3 regions of the Streptosporangium sp. NPDC004379 genome follow, and region 3 is predicted to be linked to each of the others. Evidence: riboswitches for the same ligand, from Rfam matches in the RefSeq annotation. Region 3 holds a riboswitch; each other region holds the start of a gene.
What was found. A riboswitch is a leader RNA that binds a small molecule or an ion and turns the genes downstream of it on or off. The one in region 3 is predicted to bind cyclic di-AMP.
Positions count from the first base shown of each region.

Region 1: it holds a riboswitch for cyclic di-AMP, as region 3 does, so the genes downstream of both, ACFYSC_RS14585 (NlpC/P60 family protein) here and ACFYSC_RS19120 (CHAP domain-containing protein) in region 3, are expected to answer to the same signal.
Region 2: it holds a riboswitch for cyclic di-AMP, as region 3 does, so the genes downstream of both, ACFYSC_RS01315 (C40 family peptidase) here and ACFYSC_RS19120 (CHAP domain-containing protein) in region 3, are expected to answer to the same signal.

Region 1 is NZ_JBIAMC010000006.1:20,656-26,847, forward strand. Features, by position in the region: gene ACFYSC_RS14570 (Lsr2 family protein) at 1-7, opposite strand, end outside; gene ACFYSC_RS14575 (RDD family protein) at 1,351-2,748, opposite strand; gene ACFYSC_RS14580 (amino-acid N-acetyltransferase) at 2,837-3,481, opposite strand; cyclic di-AMP (ydaO/yuaA leader) riboswitch at 3,819-3,972, shown strand; gene ACFYSC_RS14585 (NlpC/P60 family protein) at 3,978-5,027, shown strand; gene ACFYSC_RS14590 (LuxR C-terminal-related transcriptional regulator) at 5,218-5,466, opposite strand; gene lysX (bifunctional lysylphosphatidylglycerol synthetase/lysine--tRNA ligase LysX) at 6,144-6,192, opposite strand, start outside.
Region 2 is NZ_JBIAMC010000001.1:320,101-326,292, reverse strand. Features, by position in the region: gene ACFYSC_RS01340 (NYN domain-containing protein) at 1-157, shown strand, start outside; gene ACFYSC_RS01335 (NlpC/P60 family protein) at 339-1,280, shown strand; gene ACFYSC_RS01330 (sensor histidine kinase) at 1,318-2,430, opposite strand; gene ACFYSC_RS01325 (response regulator transcription factor) at 2,442-3,140, opposite strand; gene ACFYSC_RS01320 (VanZ family protein) at 3,209-3,913, opposite strand; cyclic di-AMP (ydaO/yuaA leader) riboswitch at 4,382-4,540, shown strand; gene ACFYSC_RS01315 (C40 family peptidase) at 4,623-5,186, shown strand; gene ACFYSC_RS01310 (hypothetical protein) at 5,299-6,087, shown strand; gene ACFYSC_RS01305 (M48 family metallopeptidase) at 6,084-6,192, shown strand, end outside.
Region 3 is NZ_JBIAMC010000008.1:104,262-110,453, forward strand. Features, by position in the region: gene ACFYSC_RS19110 (carbohydrate ABC transporter permease) at 1-308, opposite strand, end outside; gene ACFYSC_RS19115 (ABC transporter substrate-binding protein) at 389-1,735, opposite strand; gene ACFYSC_RS19120 (CHAP domain-containing protein) at 2,226-2,912, opposite strand; cyclic di-AMP (ydaO/yuaA leader) riboswitch at 2,931-3,068, opposite strand; gene ACFYSC_RS19125 (hypothetical protein) at 3,519-4,556, shown strand; gene ACFYSC_RS19130 (DUF6716 putative glycosyltransferase) at 4,568-5,752, shown strand; gene ACFYSC_RS19135 (sensor histidine kinase) at 5,960-6,192, opposite strand, start outside.

The DNA.
Region 1 (6,192 bases), on a different contig from region 3:
TGGCCATCTACGCAATCCTTTCGCGGAGTATTGTTTCATTCGCTAGCCAAACATATACCCGCCATCGGGGGGCGGCAATTCCGGGACCCCGGCGATTCTCCCGGGAACCCGACCGGAACCGGACGGCGGGCGATCATCCGTCCTGGGGGCCGGGGACGTCCTCCCGTTTTGCCGGGCGCCGACCGGCGGCTTCACTGCGAAGAAGCTTGACCACTCCGTAGATGAAGGCCCCGCCGACGACCACCGGGGGTATCAACGCGGACAATACGTCGTTCATTCGTCCTCGCTCCGCACCGTGGGTGACTTTTGGGGACCGTGGAATTCCGGGGGCGGCGTGCCCGCCCGCGGGCCGGGAAGCCGCTCGGGCCATGGGCGTCCGCCCAGGCACGACCTTAGCGTCACCGGCGGGCGGCACGGGCCCCCGGGACCGCCCGTCTCCACCTTAATGCTTCTCTCCAGCCGTCTTACCGGTTGCCGTCTGTAAAGCCCCTGGGAAAAAACCGACAGGGCGATCATCTGATGATCACTCTGCCGAAAAACCAATGTCAACTGCGGCCACTTGACAGCCGCCCCCTCCCGGCAGCCCCGGAAACCCCCTGCTCACAAGGGTTTTTCGGCCGCAACAGAAAAGATCTTGCTGAAGCTCCGGATCATCATCGCCGGGTCGGCGGCGGTAATGTCAAGAGGACGGGAACGCTCGGGTGGAGCCCCGTCGGACCTCGCCCTCTTCGGCGGGCGGCGGGTTCCGCGGCACGCCTTCGGCCCGCGGAACAAGACGGATCTTCGTCGCTTTCTTCCCAAGCCTACGGCCCTCAGGCGCAAGGAACATAGTCGTAGCCCTTATAACCACCAAACCACCGGGCAGGCGGTGTACCGGCTAACCCGGGCCGGATCCGCGAGAACGCCTTCCCGGGCATGCAGGGAAGGCGAACCCGCATTCCCCGCCGCTCCGGGAGAAGACGCGGGAAGTCGCCGGAGGCCACGGTGCGGCCCGCCCGCCGGACGCCATTCGCCGGATGTCACGGAAGTTGCCCGGGTAACTGTCACCCCATTGACGTCCTATAGGCACCCGGAGTGACGGCACAGCCGATCCGCGGGGTTTGTCGTGACCCGGAAGCACCCCTGGAAGGCTCCATAACGCCCTCTCCGGGGATCCCGCCCGAGAAGTGGCCGGAAGAAGGCCATAACGCCCCCGAGGGCGCGTACGGGTTCATGGCCCGCCGCAGTCGTCTCCGAACGCCGTTACCGTCCCTTCCGGGGGTACCGCTACCCCTCTCGTTTCCCTCCACACACGAAAAAACGGGGCCGGCGGTTCAACCCGCCGGCCCCGTTTTTGGGGAAGTTCCGGAACTACTTGGTCTTCACGACCGTCGTCGCGGCCGCCTTGTCGTGCAGGCACTGGCGCAGCGGCTTGTCCCACAGCTGCCAGAGCACGTTCACCAGAGAGAAGATCCCGATGATGTAACCCACGACGGGGATGCCGCGCAGCATGCTCGGACCCCACAGGACGCCCGCCCGGCTCATGGCCTTGTTCGAGGGGAGCCCGCGGGACTGGGGCGCCCCGCCGATCGGGACGACCCGGATGCCCATGACCATCTTGCCGACGGTCTGCCCCGTCGCCTTCAGCATCAGGAACTCGTAGACGAAATAGATCAGCCCGCCGACGAGACCGATGAGGAAGGTCGCGAGGAACAACCCGCTGCCGAGGCTGTACTCCCCGGTCTCCATGTTGAAGGACGGCTGGGTGACCAGGATCCCGGTCAGCACGAGCGTGACGATGAACGTGGGGATCGCCAGGATCACACCGTCGACGATGCGGGCGACCAGGCGCTGCCACCACTCGGCGAGCGGGGCCGACACGCCCGGCGCGTGGCCGCCGTCGCCCCACTGCGGGGTGTAGCCCTGCTGGCCGTAGCCCTGCGGCTGAGCGCCGTAACCGGGCTGCTGGCCGTACTGGGCGCCGCCGTAGCCGGGCTGGCCGTACGCCTGCTGCTGGTCGTAGGAGGGCTGCTGGCCGTAGCCCGGCTGCGCGCCCTGCTGGCCGTAGGCGCCCTGGTCGTACGACGGCTGCTGCCCGTAGGCGCCCTGGTCGTAGGAGGGCTGCTGGCCGTAACCGGGCTGCGCGCCCTGCTGGCCGTACCCCGGCTGCGCGGCCTGCTGGCCGTAACCGGGCTGGGCGGCCTGCTGGCCGTAGCCCTGCTGCTGGTCGTAGGAGGGCTGCTGGCCGTAACCCGGCTGCGCCCCCTGCTGGCCGTAGGCGCCCTGGTCGTAGGACGGCTGCTGCCCGTACCCCGGCTGCGTCCCCTGCTGGCCGTAGCCCGGCTGGGAGTTCTGCTGGCCGTAGGCGCCCTGGTCGTAGGACGGCTGCTGCCCGTAGCCGGGCTGCGCGGCCTGCTGGCCGTAACCGGGCTGGGCGGCCTGCTGACCGTAGCCCTGCTGCTGGTCGTAGGAGGGCTGCTGGCCGTAACCCGGCTGCGCCCCCTGCTGGCCGTAGGCGCCCTGGTCGTACGACGGCTGCTGCCCGTACCCCGGCTGCGCGCCCTGCTGGCCGTAACCGCCGGGCTGGCCGTAACCGGGCTGGTTCTGCCCGGGTCCGGTGCCGTCCGTCCGGTACCCCACCACCGTCGCGTCGGGGTCGAGACCCCCGGGGCCCTGACCCGTGTCGTGCGAGCCGTATCCGGAGTGTCCCGACGGGGTGCGATCGCGGTCGGGATCATCCTGCGGATACGGCGGCTGTCCGTTGGTCACCGCGTCACCTCACTTCGACTACGCATGCGGCGCATTCGAGACTCACATGCACGTTGAAGCACAAGGTATCGAGATAGTCGTCCGAGAGTCACCTTTTGTCACAGTCACAACTGCGGTCATCACGCTTGACCAGGGGCGGTAGATGAAGCAGCATCCGCGTGTTCCCCAGGGTGTTCGGCTTCACGTGCTCCAGGTCGAGGAACTCGGCGACGCCCTCGTCGTAGGAGGCGAGCAACTCGGCGTAGACCTCGGGCGAGACGGGCGTGCCCTGGATCCGCCGGAAGCCGTGGCGCGCGAAGAAGTCGACCTCGAAGGTGAGGCAGAAGACCCTGCGCAGGCCGAGTTCGCCGGCCGTGCGGATCAACGCCGAGACGATCATGTGGCCGATGCCCTGGCCCCGGCACGCCGGATCGACGGCGACGGTGCGGATCTCGGCGAGGTCCTCCCACAGGACGTGCAGCGCCCCGCACCCCATGACGGCCCCGTCCCGCTCGGCCACCCAGAACTCCTGGACGTCCTCGTACAGGGTGACCGTGGCCTTCTCCAGCAGTCGCGGCCCGGCGCCGCCGTAGGTGTCGACCAGCCGCCGGATCGCCCGCACGTCCGGCGTGCGGGCGCGCCGGACCGTGACCTCGCCCGTGGCCCCGGCCGTGACCCCGCTCGCCGACCCGGCCGTCGCCCCGGTCCCGTCCGTCAGGGCGTCCGCCGGGGAGGGTTCCGCAACCTGCTCCATGACCGATCAGCGTACGTCCTCGGCGCACCCCCATTACGGCCCAGCCGTAACTTCGGTCACAACGGCACCGCCCGGCTCCCGGTGTCACCCCCGTCGCGCCCGGCCGGAAACCCCGGTGACGGCGGCCGTTCGCCCTCGGCATGGACCGGGGCCTGCGGCTACATGGGTGGTATGCCGCTCATAGCGACATGGATCCAGGTTGACAGGCATGAGGATCATGAAAGTATGTGATCTGCCTGTGACTTTCCGGTTGTGAAAGCTCTACCGACTTTATGGTTCTGGTTGAGCATGAACCTCCAATTGCACTAATGTCCGTGCTCGATGTCAGCTTCCCCGAAAAGCTGACCCGCCGAATCCCCGGACCCGGGGAGCCGGGGACCCACCCTCCACGCGTCCCCAGGGGTGAATCCGAGCCGTCACCGGCGTGCTCGGTAGGGCTGCCTCCGGCCCGAACCCGTCAGCTAACCCGGCAGGCGGCCGAGAGAGGAGCCCGTTGGTGAAGCGCACGCCGCGCCGTGGCAGTGGACGTCCAGCCGGACCCGTCCCGATGCGGGAGCGCGCCTCCCGTCGCCTTTCCGGCCGGACGGCCTCCATCGGGCTCGCGTTCACCCTCCTCGCGGTCGGCGCTCCCATGACGTCCGCCGGTGCGGACCCGAAACCGGACCTCCGGCAGCTCGCCAAGCAGGTCGAGAAGCTCCACGTCGAGGTCGAGACGCTCGCCGAGCAGTACAACGGCGCACGGGTGAAGCTCAAGCAGGCGCAGCGCGCCGCCGAGGTGGCCAAGAAGAACCTGTCCACCAGCGAGACGGAGCTGGAGTCCCGGCGCACCAAGGCGACCCTCCTCGCGCAGAGCACCTACATGTCGGGGGGCCTGGGCTCCACGCTCGCCTTCACCCAGTCGAGCGACCCCGACACCTTCCTCGACCAGGCCGCCACCAGCTACGCCCTCCAGCAGCGGCAGAGCGAGGAGGTCGCCCAGGTCGCCCAGGCGCTCAAGGTCGCCGAGCAGGCTCGGGCCAGCGCCAGCGCCCGGTCCACCGAGGTCAAGAAGCTGCTGGGCGAGCTCGGCGACAAGCGTTCCAAGATCGAACGCCTGGTCGGCAAACTGGAGGGCAACCTCTACCGGGAGGTCCGCGACCGCGCCCAGAGCATGCAGGGCCGGGCGACCAGGCTCACCGTTCCGGTCGTGGGCCAGGGCAAGGCGGCCGAGGCGGTGCGCTGGGCGCTCACCCAGCAGCTCAAGCCGTACGTCTGGGGCGCCGAGGGACCCAACTCCTTCGACTGCTCGGGGCTGGTCCTGTGGGCCTACCAGAAGGTCGGCATCAGCCTGCCCCACTACACCGGTGACCAGTGGACCGCCGGCACCCACGTCTCCCGCGACCAGCTGCGCCCCGGCGACCTGGTCTTCTTCTACAGCGACCTGCATCACGTCGGGATCTACCTCGGCGCCGGCCTGATGATCCACGCCCCGCAGACCGGTGACGTGGTCCGCATCGCCCCCATGGGCAACCGGCCCTTCGCCGGGGGCGTGCGCGTCGCCGACTGAATCGGCCGGCGTACGGCCGGACCGGACGGACACGGGCACACGATCAGCCGGATGCACGGCCTGACCCGACGGGCGTATGACCGGCCGGATGCACGAACCGGCCGGACGGACACACGACCAGCAGGGTGCACGGCCTGACCGGGCGGACCACGACCGGCCGGTGCACGGCGGACCGGCCGGGTGTACGGCGTCAGATCAGGCGGCGGCGGGCGGCCCAGGCCACCGCCTCGATTGCGGTGGCCACGCCGATGCGGTCACAGATCCCGCGCAGCCTGCGCCGGACCGTCCGGCCGCTGATGTCGAGGCGGCGGCCCACCCTGTCGACGGTGACGCCCTTGGCCAGCTCGGCCAGGAGCACGAGGTCCTCCTCGCTGAGATCGATGTCCTCAGTGCCCGGAAGACTTTCGCCGCGGCGGGAATCCACTTCCGGATATGCCATCTAGCAACTCCCCCCGCAACGGGACTCAGGCGTGAGCACGCTGGAATCGATGTCGCCCGTCAGGAACGGTAAACGCCCCGTTCAAAGGTCGTCAAGCTCTGCTCTTCATAGAGATGGCCCACACTATTGACAGAGTGGGCGTTACATGAAGTACTCATGATATGTCGGGCCCATTGTGATTAAGCAGCGGCCGAGCCGGAGGGCGCGCCGCCGGACCGTCGTCGCGCCCGGGGCCCGCGCCAGGCGTGTCCGCGGTCTGTCCGCAGCCTGCCCGCGGCATGAGCCGAGGTCATCACCGTGATCCACCCCGAAGCCGCACCGCGGGGCCATGCCGTGGACCACCGCGGGTCCTCCGCCGGGACGAGCCGTACGGTCGGCGCCCGCCGCATTTCCCACAGAAAACGATCGGTCCGGCGGGCGTCGCGCATCCCGTCGACCGCGGCCCCCGGCCACGCCCCTGACGGCGCCGAGAAAATCATCACGCAATGGCCGTCGGATGAAACCGGCTTTCCGGCATTCCGCGGGGAGCTGATCGCCGGCCGCCCGGATCATCGGGGAAATGGCGTCTCCGCTCAGCGGGAGGAACGGAACGAGCCCGCGGTCCACGGGACCGCGGGCTCGTCAGGCGGGGCCGGAGGGCCTGGCGGACCGGGCCCGCGGGGCGGACCCGGTGGCGCTCAGCCGGTGGGCTTCACCAGCGGGAACAGAATGGTCTCGCGGATGTTC
Region 2 (6,192 bases), on a different contig from region 3:
CGCCGACGACCTCATCCGCCAGCTCGTCCGCGCCGAGCCGGTCGGCCGCGCGGTCGCGGTGGTCTCCTCCGACCGGGAGGTCGCCGAGTCGGTCCGCCGGATGGGCGCCCGGCCGGTGCCCTCGGTGCTGCTGCTGCGGCGTCTCGGGCGTACCTGAGGCCCGTGTCCCGGCCGGGACACGCCGGGCCATCGGGAGAGATCACTTCGAAATCAAGCAAAACCCCCGAAAAGGTGAGCCAGCCCTTACCTGTTCTGTACTATTTCGCCCCAGGTCTTCGCACTGGGGAGGCGGCACTGTGGCCGTGGCGGGTATGCCGGTTTGGGTTGGACGTGTACCGGTGGCCGCGGGGCTCGCCCTCGCGCTGCTCCTGGTGCCGGTCGGCGGTGCGACCGCCGATCCGCAACCCACGCTCGCCCAGGCCAAGCGGAAGCTGGCGAAGCTCAACGACGAGGCCGACAAGATCGTCGAGAAGTACAACCAGGCGGGCGAGAAGTGGAAGAAGGCCCGCAAGAAGTACGAGACGCTGAACGGCGACCTCTCCAAGCAGACGGCCAAGGTCGCCGGCCTGCGCGAGGAGCTCGTCACGATGGCGGTCAGCTCCTACCAGTACGGCTCCGTGACCGGCTGGGAGGGACTGATCAACCAGAGCGACCCCGGGTCCCTGCTGAGCAGCATGGCCGCGGCCGACCAGATGGCCGCCTCCCGCGCCCGCTACCTCAACGCCTTCGACGAGGCCACCAAGACGCTGCGCGACAACCGGGACCGGGCCAAGACCGCCCTCTCCGAGGCCGACAAGACGCGTGACGAGCTGGCCGGCGAGAAGGCCAAGGTCGAGAAGCTGGTCAAGGCGCAGACCAGGCTCCTGGACCGGCTGGGCACCTACCAGCGGGGCAATCCCAACGGAACCGGGATCAAGTACAACGGCCCGGCCTCCGGCAACGCCCGCGCCGCCCTCGCCTTCGCCTACGCCCAGATCGGCAAGCCGTACCGGTACGGCGCGACGGGCCCGGGGAGCTGGGACTGCTCCGGGCTCGTCCAGGCGTCCTGGCGGAGCGGGGGCGTCAGTCTGCCCCGCACCACCTGGGAGCAGTGGAGCTGGGGCGCCAGCCGCCGGGTGCCGGTCAGCTCGCTCCAGCCCGGCGACCTCGTCTTCAGCTCGGGCCTGGGCCACGTCGGCATCTACGTCGGCGGAGGGAAGATGGTGCACGCCCCGCAGACCGGGGACGTCGTCAAGATCGCTCCCCTCCGCAGCGCCCTGGTCGGCGCCGTCCGCCCCTGAGCCGCCCGGGACCCCGGGGGCCGGCGGGGACACCCGTCTACGGCGCGCCGGGGAGCCGTACCGTGGCGAGGAGGCCGCCGTCGGGGCGGGGGGCGAGGACGAGCGTCCCGTCGTGGGCGCGGACGATGCTGTGCACGATGGCCAGGCCGAGCCCGACGCCGGGGTGCTCGCCGGTGCGCACGCGTTCCGTTCCGCGCCGGAAGGGCTCGGTGAGGGCCGGCACCAGTTCCGGCGGGAGCCTGCGGCCCGTGTTCTCGACCCGCAGCACGCTCGTGCCGTCGTGCGCCTCGGTGCGGACCGTCACGGTGCCGCCGGCGGGGAGGTTGTGGACGACGGCGTTCTGGACGAGGTTCGTCACCATCCGCAGCAGAAGCTCGGCGGAGCCGCCGGTCCTGGCCGCCCCGCCGGTGACGTCCAGCGTGATCCGGCGCTGCTCGGCGAGGGGGAGCAGCGTCTCGGCGGCCTCCTCGGCGAGGAGGGAGAGGTCGACGCTCTCGCGGGTGAAGTTCCCGCGGTCGCCCCGGCTGAGCAGCAGGAGGGCCTCGATGAGGTCGATCGCCCGCTGGTTGACGGTGTGCAGGCGCTCGATGAGCTCGTCCCGGTCCCGCGCGGGGTCCCTGCGGGCGACGTCGAGGAGCGTCCGTGAGATCGCCAGCGGGGTGCGCAACTCGTGGGAGACGTTCGCGGCGAACCTCTGCTGCTCGGCGAAGTGGGACTCCAGCTGTTCGAGCATCGAGTCGAACGCGTCGGAGAGCTCACGGAACTCGTCCTGGCGGCCCTCCAGGCGGATCCGGTGGGACAGCGACCCGTTCCCGGTCATCCGGGCCGCGTCCGTGATCTGTGTGAGCGGCGCGAGCATCCGGCCGGCGAGGATCCATCCGCCCAGCAGGCCGAACGCCAGCAGGAAGGCCAGTGCCTGTGCCGCGCGGGGGACGAAGGCGCGCTGGAGGTCGGTGCGGTTGGGGATGAACCGCAGGGCCGGCGCCCCGGGCCGGGCCGCCTCCGGCCCCGTCCCGAGGGCGCCGTCGGGCACGTAGCGCAGCAGGAACACCCACACCACGGCCAGCAGGAGGGCGCCGGCGAGCATGAGGAACCCGGCGTAGCTGATGGTGAGCCTCAGCCGGACGCTGGGCCCCGGACGCCTGTTCAACGGGCTCCTGCTCAACGGGCGCCGGGGCGGGCGGGATCGCCGCCCGCGCCGCCGGTGTCGATCCGGTAGCCGACGCCGGGCACCGTGGCGATGAGCCACGGCTCACCGAGCCGTTTGCGCAGCGCGGAGACGGTGATGCGGACGGCGTTGGTGAAGGGGTCGGCGTTCCCGTCCCAGGCCCGCTCCAGCAGCTCCTCGGCGCTGACGACCCCGCCCTCGGCGGCCACGAGGACCTCGAGCACGGCGAACTGCTTGCGGGTGAGCGCGACGTAGCGTCCGTCCCGGAAGACCTCCCGGCGGAAGGGGTCCACCCGCAGGCCCGCGATCTCCCTGACCGGGGGCCGGGCGTGGGCGCGTCTGCGGTCGAGCGCCCGGAGGCGCATCACGAGCTCCCGGAGGTCGAACGGCTTGGTGAGGTAGTCGTCGGCGCCGAGCTCGAACCCGGAGGCCTTGTCGTCGATCCGGTCGGCGGCGGTGAGCATGAGGATCGGGATGCCGCTGCCGGAGGCGACGATGCGCCGGGCGATCTCGTCGCCGGAGGGGCCGGGGATGTCGCGGTCGAGGACCGCGAGGTCGTAGGAGTTGACGCTGAGCAGCTCCAGGGCGGAGTCGCCGTCGCCGGCGATGTCGGCGGCGATCGCCTCCAGCCGCAGACCGTCACGGACGGCCTCGGCCAGGTACGGCTCGTCCTCCACGATCAGTACGCGCATGCCGGAAGCCTAGGCGGCCCGGCATATCGCCGGGGTATGCGAGGACCTGTACGCGGCGGGCACTCGGCTCAGCCCACCGGCGCCGGCTCGGGGCGGGACCGGCCCGGCGGAGCCTCCGCCGCGGTGCGCCACCAGCGGTGCGACGCCAGGGCGGCCAGTGCGGCGCCGGCGGCGTTGAGCAGGACGTCGTCCACCGAGGACACCCGGTCCAGCCGCAGGACGTACTGCGCGGTCTCGACCATGATCGAGCAGCCTGCCCCGAGCGCGAGGATCCGCGGTACGGACGCCAGCGCCGCGAACCGCATCGGGGCGAAGAACCCCAGCGCCGCGAAGATCAGCAGGTTGCCGCCGATGCCGAGCGGCCCCATCGTGGGCAGATCCTGCAGTGGGAGCAGACTCACCCGGCCGGGGGCGACGCCGGCCTCCGGGCCGGGCATCATGGTGATCCATACGAACGGCACCGTGCCGTGGACCATGCCCAACTCGGCCAGCGACGTCCGCCACGCCGACGCGGCGCCGGCGGCACGCCGGACGCGCGCCAGAGCCCACGCCACCAGGGCGGACGGCGGCACCGCGACCAGTGTCATGAGCAGCACGCCGTTCTCCGTGCCGAGGCAGCCGTGCCACCGGCCGGCCGCGCAGCTCGGGGCGGCCATCAGGAGCGGCCGCCGCAGGACGAACGCCACGCCCGCCAGGCCGAGGACCGCCAGGCAGGCGAGCACGATCCCGCGCGTACGGCGGGGCGGTGCTGACAGGGATGCACTCCGGTTCATGCCTCCCATCGAAGGGGGAGGGCCGTTGCGGGGACGTATGCGATTTTCGATACGCCGGCGATACACGGAGTCCCCGGCCGTCCCCGGCCGTCCCCGGCCGTCCCCCGACGCGGGCCGGGACGACGGGGCGGTGGCACGGCCGGTCGCACGCTCCGTCAATGATCGTTACCATCACGTGATTCACGTCACAAAAGCCATGATTTTTCGGACTGATCACGGAAGTGTGACAAGCGTCATATTTGCCCGGTGAAATCGGCCCCTGAACAGTGGCCCGTCGATCGCCCGAGGCGTTTTCGATCTATGTATCTTTTGTGATTCCTTTGCCCTCTCCTGGGAAACAGGGGTAACTTCTGGCGTCGCGGCGAGCAAGCCATGCCACCGCGCCGGGCCCGGCCCGTCATGCCGGCGCCTGTCAAAGATCCATAAAGATCCATTCGGCCGTCGCACCCTGCGAGGAGCGCTCCCACCTGCGACGGCCTGCCGAATCCGTGCAGCCAGGAGGCACGGAACCGGGGACCCACCGGCCCGACACGTGGCCAGGGGTGAATCGGCGCGCCCGACGCGCCGTAGGGCTTCTTCCCGGCCCGAACCCGTCAGCTAACCCGGTAGGCGTCAGCGGAAGTCCCAAGGAGAAATCCTGTCTACCACCCCGCGTAACCCCCGTTCGTCGCGCTTTTTCCGCGTTTGCGCCAGTGGTTTCGCCCTCACCGTGACGGCCTCGGCCGGAGCGGTCACGATGGGCTCCCCGGCGGCGCTGGCCGACACGGGAACCGGTCCCGTTCTCCAGGTCAGGAGCACCGCCTCTCAGGTTGAGAGGCCGGTCGCCGCCTCCGCCGCCTCCGCGGCGCACACCAGCGCCAAGAAGACGGCGAAGGCGAAGAAGACCACGCTGAGCAGGACCGCACTGCAGAAGGTGAAGGCGTCCAAGGCCGTCTCGGCGGCCAAGAAGCAGATCGGCGATCCGTACCGGTGGGGAGCCTCCGGTCCCGGCGCGTTCGACTGCTCCGGTCTCGTCCGGTACGCGTGGCGCAAGGCCGGCGTCTCCCTCCCCAGGGTCACGAACAGTCAGTACCGAGCCGTGCGGAAGAAGGTCTCGTGGAGCAGCCTGCGCCCCGGTGACCTGCTGTTCTTCTACGGCAAGGGCCACGTGGGCATGTACGTCGGCAAGGGGAAGATGGTCCACTCCCCGAGCAGCGGCAAGACCGTCAGGGTCGTCCCCCTGAAGGGGTACTACCGGTCCTCCTTCTCCGGGGCGGTCCGTCCCGGAGCCTGACGGATCCCGGCCGCCGCCCCCCTGGGGCGGCCGGGAAGACGGCCCCGCCCGTCCCTTCGAAGGGACGGGCGGGGCCGCCGCGCGTCCGGGGCCGGTCGCTAACATCGGACGTGTGCGCGTCCCGACAGAGCGTCGTGCCGTGCTCGCCGGAACCCTGACACTGGCGGTCGCCGCCCTGGCCACCGGCGCGGGCCCGTTCCCCGCGCCGCGCGACCCGTGGCCCGGCGGCTCCGTCACCGTCCGCGGCGAGCACTCCGTCGTGATCGGCCACCGCGTCCCGGCGGCCCGCCTCGCCGACCTGGCGGCCGGCGCCGACCGCGCCCGCCGTACGGTCCTCGACGTCTGGGGGCCGGTCCGGGCGGTGGTCCTGTTCCCCGCGGACGACGCAGAGGCGGCGGCGCTGGCCGGCGCCGCGCCCGCCGCCGTCGCCGGCCTGGCCGCGCTGGCCGACGCGGGCCGGGTGATCGTCCTGCCGTCGGGGTACGCCAGGCTGAGCGGGACCGGCCGGGACGTGGTGCTCGCCCACGAGCTCACCCACGTGGCCACCGGCGCCACCCGCGGCGGCCGGGTGCCGGTCTGGCTGTCGGAGGGGTTCGCCGACTACGTCGGTTACCGTGACGCCGGGATCGCGGTCCCGGCGGCCGCCGCCGAACTGGCCGCCGAGGTGCGCGCGGGCCGCCTGCCCGAGCGGCTCCCCGGCCCCGCCGACTTCGCCGCGGACGCCCCCCGGCGGGCGCAGGCGTACGAGGAGGCGTGGCTCGCCTGCCACTACGTCGCGCGGCGGTACGGCGAGCGGACGCTGGTGAGGCTCTACGGTAGCGATGTCGGCGATGTGCTGGGCCTGTCCCCGGCGGAGTTCGCCGCCGGCTGGCGCGACCACCTGAGAAGGGAGCTGGGTTGACGTCCTCCCCACGCCCGAGGGCGGTGTCCCGGCGATCGGCCGCGCCGGATGCGGCCGACGCCGCAGCGGCGGCGGTCGTGCCCGGGGGGTGGCGGCCCGCCGGAT
Region 3 (6,192 bases):
ATCGCGAGGGTGTTGACCACCGCGTTCCAGAAGGCCGCGTCGGTGATCAGGGAGATGTAGTTCTCGAACCCGACGAACGACTTGTCACCGGCGAGTTCCCAGTCGTAGAGGGAGACCCAGAGGGTGTAGCCGAGCGGGAAGACGCCGAAGACGGCGAAGAGCAGGAAGTACGGGGAGACGAGGAAGTACGGGGTCGCCCGGAGGTCGAACCTGGCGAGCCCTCCGCCGCGTCCCGAGCCGCGGTGTCCGGGGGATCGGCGCGGGGACCGTGGCCGGGCCGGCGCCGGGGTGTCGACGTGCAGGGTCATCGGTAGCCTTTCAGCGGTGGGCAGGCGACCGGCCCGGCGGCGGGATCACCGCCGCCGGGCCGTGCCGATCGGGACGGGGGTCAGCCCGCGGCCTTGACGCCGGCCTCGACGAACTTCTGCCACGCCTGGTCGTAGGGCACCGAGCCCTGGTCCATGCCCTCCAGCACCTTCTCCACCGAGGTCTTCACCTGGGCGTGCTTCTCACCCAGGAAGACCGGCTGCAGGTCCTTGACCGAGTCGCCGAAGATCTGGCCGGTGGGAGCGTTGTTGAAGTAGTCGCTCTTCAGGTCCTTGACCGCCGGGTCCTCCTGGGCGGTGATGGAGCTGGGGAAGGCATTGGCCTCCTGGAAGGCCATGACGTGGCCCTCCTTGCCGGTGAGGTAGTTCACGACCTCGGCGGCCTCCTTGGGGTGCTTGCTCTGCTTGGTGATCGCCAGGTAGGAGCCGCCCCAGTTGCCGGCGCCGCCGGGAACACCGGCCACGTCCCACTTGCCCGAGTTGCCCTCGCCGGAGTTGTCCTTGATCACACCGACCATCCAGGCCGGGCAGCCCATGACGGCGAAGCCGCCCTTCTTCAGCGCGGCGTTCCACGGCGGGGTGAAGGAGGCGAGCTTGGCGGTCATGCCCGCCTGGCTGAAGCTCTTCACCGTCTCGAACGCGGTCTTGATGGCCGGGTTCGACTCCAGGATGAGCTGGTTGTTCTTGTCGAAGTAGGCGACGTTGCCGTTCTTCGGCGCCTCCTGCGACAGGACCACGTTGTAGAGGGTGTTGGGACCGTCGAGGAACTTCGGGTCGCCCTTGGCGGTGTTGGCGGCCTGGAACTTCTTGCCGACCTCCATGAAGGCGTTCCAGTCCGGCCAGAGCTTGCTGACCTCGTCGCGCTCACCGGGGAGGCCGGCCTTCTCGAACAGGTCCTTGCGGTAGCACATCGCCATGCCGCCGATGTCGGTGCCGAGGGCGAAGAGCTTGCCGTCCTTGTTGATGCCGTTCTCCCACTTGGCGGCGGGGAAGTCGCTCTTGCGCTTGTCCAGGCCGTATTCGGCGAGGTCGACGAAGAACTGCGGGCGGGCCTTCATGAGGCCCATCGCGCCCTCGTCGATGCCGACCACGTCGGCCGCGCCGCTGCCGGCCTGCAGACGCTGCAGGAGCTGGGGCAGGAAGACGTCCTCGAACCGGTCGGTCGGGTTCTCGTGCTTGATCTGGATGTTCGGGTGTGACGCGTTCCAGGTCTCGACGGCCTTCTTGTAGCCGAAGTTCGCGCCGCCGCCGAAGGTCTGCACGGTGATGGTCACCGGCTCGGAGGCCGAGCCGCCCGAGGCGGCCGTGTTCTTGGCGGGCTCACTCGAACTACAGGAGGTGACCGCCAGTGCTGCGGCGGTCATCACCACGACGGCGGCGAGCTTGCCGTGCCGCTTGGTGTTCAACATTCCGGACCCCTCTCAGGTGGTCGCCCGAATCGATTGGGAGGTGACATCGCGAACCGGCCCCCGACGAACGCGATCGGCGATGGGTTGCGCGCGGGCAGCTTTTGGGAGCGCTCCCACGAAGACTGGACGATGGGCAACCGGCGCGTCAATATGCCGAAACGTAACCGTTACATCGCGGGTGTTTCAGCTCGGCGAACAGTCGTTAAGGTGACAAACTGTGCGATCGGGCGCTTGGGAGCGCTCCCACCCCAACATGACACGACGCGGCGAACGCTCACCAACCGGGATCATCCAGTGCATCAGGGATCGTCCGGACCTTCCTCGCGGCGATAAGGTCCCGGCCGGAAAGCCGAAACGGCGACCCGGTCGTGCCGGGTCGCCGTCCGTCGGCCGTAGTCCGCCGGTCTCCGCCGCCGGTCCTCGCCGCTCCCGGAGGGACGGGAGCGGACGAGGGGAAGGGGAGAGGGGAACGGAAGACCGGAGTCGTCCGTCAGCCGTTGTAGACCGGGTATCCGTAGCCGTCGACCTGGGCGACCGGCCGGACACGCTCCTCGACCTTGCCGTTGCCGGTGTTGCCCTCGATCGTGGTGATCGTGCCGTCGCCGTTGTCCTTCTTGACGAGACCCACGTGGTCGATGGCGTCGATGTCCTTGCTGCCGCCCCAGTCGAAGAAGACCACGGCGCCGGGCTTCGGGGTCTGACCCCAGCGTCCGTTGTCGGCGAACCACTTGGCGTAGCTGACGGTGTAGGCGTCCCAGCCCATGGTGGGCCGGATGCCGGCCTGCTCGCCGACCCAGGAGACGAACATCGCGCACCAGGGGGCGTTGGCGTAGTCCTGGATCCTGCCGCCGTCGCGGGCGACGGTCTCCTTCGCGCGCTCGCTGGCGAGGTACCAGGCATGGAACTTGGTGCCGCCGCCGTAGGCGTTCTCCGAGACGCCGATCTGCTGGGCGGCGATGTCGAGGACCTGCTGGGCGCTGACCTTGGGCAGGTTCTGGGCCTGGGTCTCGGACGAGGCCGCGGCGTTCTCGGTGACCGACCCGGCCTGCGGGCCGGAGGCGTGGTTGTCGGCGAGGGCGGGAACGGTGGTCACGGCACCGCCGGCGAGGACGATGGACGCGCCCACGAGGGCGCGGACCAGGCTGTGCTTCCCGGGGGTGAGGCGGTTCTTGGCCATGGGAGAGTTCGGCTCCTTGCGTCGCTTCCATGCCGCCTACCGGGTTAGCTGACGGGTTCGGGCTGGGAAGTGCCCTACGGCGCGCGAACGCGCTGATTCACCCCATGAAGTGGTTCCCCGGTTCCGCGAGAGCCGCGGATTCGGCGGCCGCGCCCATCGACGGAGTGATCCGTCGTGATGATGCGCGGTCGGGCAATGTGTCGACGAGAGATGGGTCTGTGGACCTCGGTCCTCATCGCGAACGAGTAGAACGTACGTGCTGCTCCAGGCCGATTGCAAGCTCCCGCATTGCCTTGACTTGGGAAAACGCCGAATATCGGTGATCGTCGACTTCCCGGTCCGAAGATCGGCGACTTCGGGCCAAAGGCTTTCGCAAAAGCCGCAAACCCTTGCGGCACAGGGATTTCCGCACCGCGGGACCGGCGACGCCCCGGTGCGACGGACGATTCTTCCCGGCTGAAGCGCCCCCTAACGTAGATCTTTTTAAAGGGGGATCGTTTTACCTGTTCAGTGCCTTTCCGGGCGGCACGTCGCCGGGCGCGCGTGCTCGGATGTTCATCCGCGGTTCCCGGCCGCGTAAGGCGTCACGGTTACGGTGAGGCGATCGTGAACGGGTCATCGCCCGGCGTGGAGGAGGGGCGGGACCACGCGCGGGAACAGCCTTCGGCCATCGCCTGGGCGGAGTCCCCCCTGCAACTGCTCTGCGTGGTCGAGGCCTGCCACGCCGGGCTGCTCGGCGCCCCCGTCCGGGTGGTGCCCCGTGCCGGCTCGCGCCCGCTGACCGCCACCCGCCGGGAACTGTCCCGCCTCGTCCTTCCCCCGGGGCTGGAACAGGCCGGCCCGGCCCCCGGGCCGCCCAGGCCCCGGCGGGGCATGACCTGGGTGATCGGCGACGCCTTCTCCGGCCGGGTCCAGGCCCGCTGGCTCACCGCACTCCCCGGACGGATCGTGGTCGTCGACGACGGGCTGGCCACGATCAGGCTCCTGGAACTGCTCGCCGGGCCCCCTGGCAGGCCGCTGCTACGGGCCCGGGCCACCGCGGGCCCGTCGCGCTCCGTCCTCGGCGTGGCGGCCGGTCTGCGACTGCGCTCGGCCGCCCGGTCGGGCCGGCTGACGGTCTTCACCGCGATGCCCATCCCGGACGACCTGGCGCGCGCCGTACGCGGCAGGGGAGCCGAACTGGTCGTCCACGACTTCACCTGGCTGCGCGCGCAGCCACTGCGCCGGCCCCGGCCGCAGGAGCCCACGGTCGTCCTCGGCACCTCACTGGTGCGCAACGGCCTGATCCACCGCGACCGCTACCTCACCTGGCTCGCCGGGGTGGGCGCGGCCGGGCCGATGGCCTATTTCCCGCACCGCCGGGAGGACCCCGGCGACCTCGAACGGATCGGCGCGCAGCCCGGCGTCACCGTCTACGACGCCGGGGCCCCCGCCGAGATGACCCTGCGGGGACTGGACGCCGGGCAGCGGGTGCTCAGCCTGCCGTCCACCGCCGTCACCTCGCTACGTGTCCTGCTGGCACCCCGGGGCGTCACCGTGGAGGCGGTGGACGTCCCCGACGACTGGTGGACCGCCCTGGCGGCGCCCTCCCTCCGCTCACACCTGTCGATGTCCGCTCCTCACGACACCGGAGTCAAAAAGTGAAGGTCCTGGCCGTGGCCGACTCGGATTCCTATCTGAAGTGGGCCGCCCACCTGCTCGCGGGCCTTCCCGGCGGCTGTACGGCGGAGCTCGCGGTGATCCGTACCCCCATCGCACCCTCGCCGGCGCAGATCCGCGCGGCCGTCACCGGGGTGGCCGCCGACCCTCCCGTGCTGTCGGCGCGGGCGCTGCGCCGGGCGGCCGAACGGCTGCGGCCCGACGCGGTGCTGGCCGCCTGCACCGGCCCGGTGGTCGACGTGCTGGTCGGCGAGGTGCTCGCCGGCCTCTCGCCCAGGCCGGTGTTCGTCTCCGGGCTGCCCGGCATCTCCGTCCCCGCCACCGAGAAGGCATGGCTGTTCCGCAGCGGCTGCGACCTGTTCGTCCTGCACAGCGGCCGGGAGGTGGCGGAGTTCACCGAACTCGGCCGGAGACTGGGCGGCGGCGGCGCGGTCGGCCTGGCCCGGCTGCCGTTCCTGCCCGCGGGGCAGGCCCCGCCCCCCGCCGGGCCGCGCGACCGCGTGGTGTTCGCCGCCCAGGCCAAGGTGCCCAGGCGCAGAGAGGACCGGGAACGGATCCTGCTGTCCCTGGCGGAGCTGGCCGGGCGGCGGCCGGACCTGGACGTCGTGGTCAAGCTCCGCGCCCTCGACGACGAGCGGCAGACCCACGCCGAGCGGCACCCCTACCGGCGGCTGTGGGAGGAACTGGCCGGGCGGGACGCGGTCCCCGCCGGCGCGGTGCGGTTCGAGGCCGGCCCGATGCGCGACCACCTCGCCCGCGCGGCGGGGTTCGTCACGGTCAGCTCGACCGCCGCGCTGGAGGCGATCGCCTGCTCCGTCCCCCTGCTGGTGCTGTCGGACTTCGGGGTCGGCGCCGAGACGATCAACCTCGTCTTCGAGGGAAGCGGACTGCTCGGCACCCTCGAAGACCTGGCCGCGGGGCGCTTCCTCGCCCCGGACGGGGAGTGGTGCCACGCCAACTACTTCCACCCCGGCGGGCTGGACGACTGGACCTCCCACCTGGTCACCCTGGTCGGCATGGCCCGCTCGGGACGCCTGGTCCCGGCCCGCTCCCTGCTCGACGGGCCGGCGTACGCCGCCGCCCGCCGCCGCGCCCGGTTGCGCGTCGAGGTCCCGCCCAGGGTGCTGCGCGCCGGCCGCCGTTTTATGGCGACGCTGCGCGTCGCGGCTCGGGGCTCTTGATCCGGTGTCTTGCGGTTCTCATGGCGACGCTGCGCGTCGCGGCTCGGGGGCTGGTAACCGGTGTCTTCCCTCGTCGTTCACTCGCTGCGCTCGCTCTCTCCTCAGTCCAGACACCGGCGCCCCCGAGCGGGTCCGGGCACCGGCGTTCCTAGGCGGGGGACATCAAGGTCTCTGGGCGGGCCCGGACACCGGCGTTCCCGAGCGGGCTTATTGCGACACTTCGTGTTGGGGCTTTGGGGACTCGGAGGAGTTGAGGGCGGGGTCTTCTCCCAGGGCCAAGAGGGGGAGGCGTAGGACGAAGCGGGCGCCGTGGTCGCAGTCGGCGACGCTCAGGGTGCCGCCGTGGCCCTCGGCGATCTCCCGGGCGATCGGCAGGCCCAGCCCGCTGCCGCTCACGTCGCATTCGCGGCCCTCCTTCAGCCGGACGAACCGCTGGAACA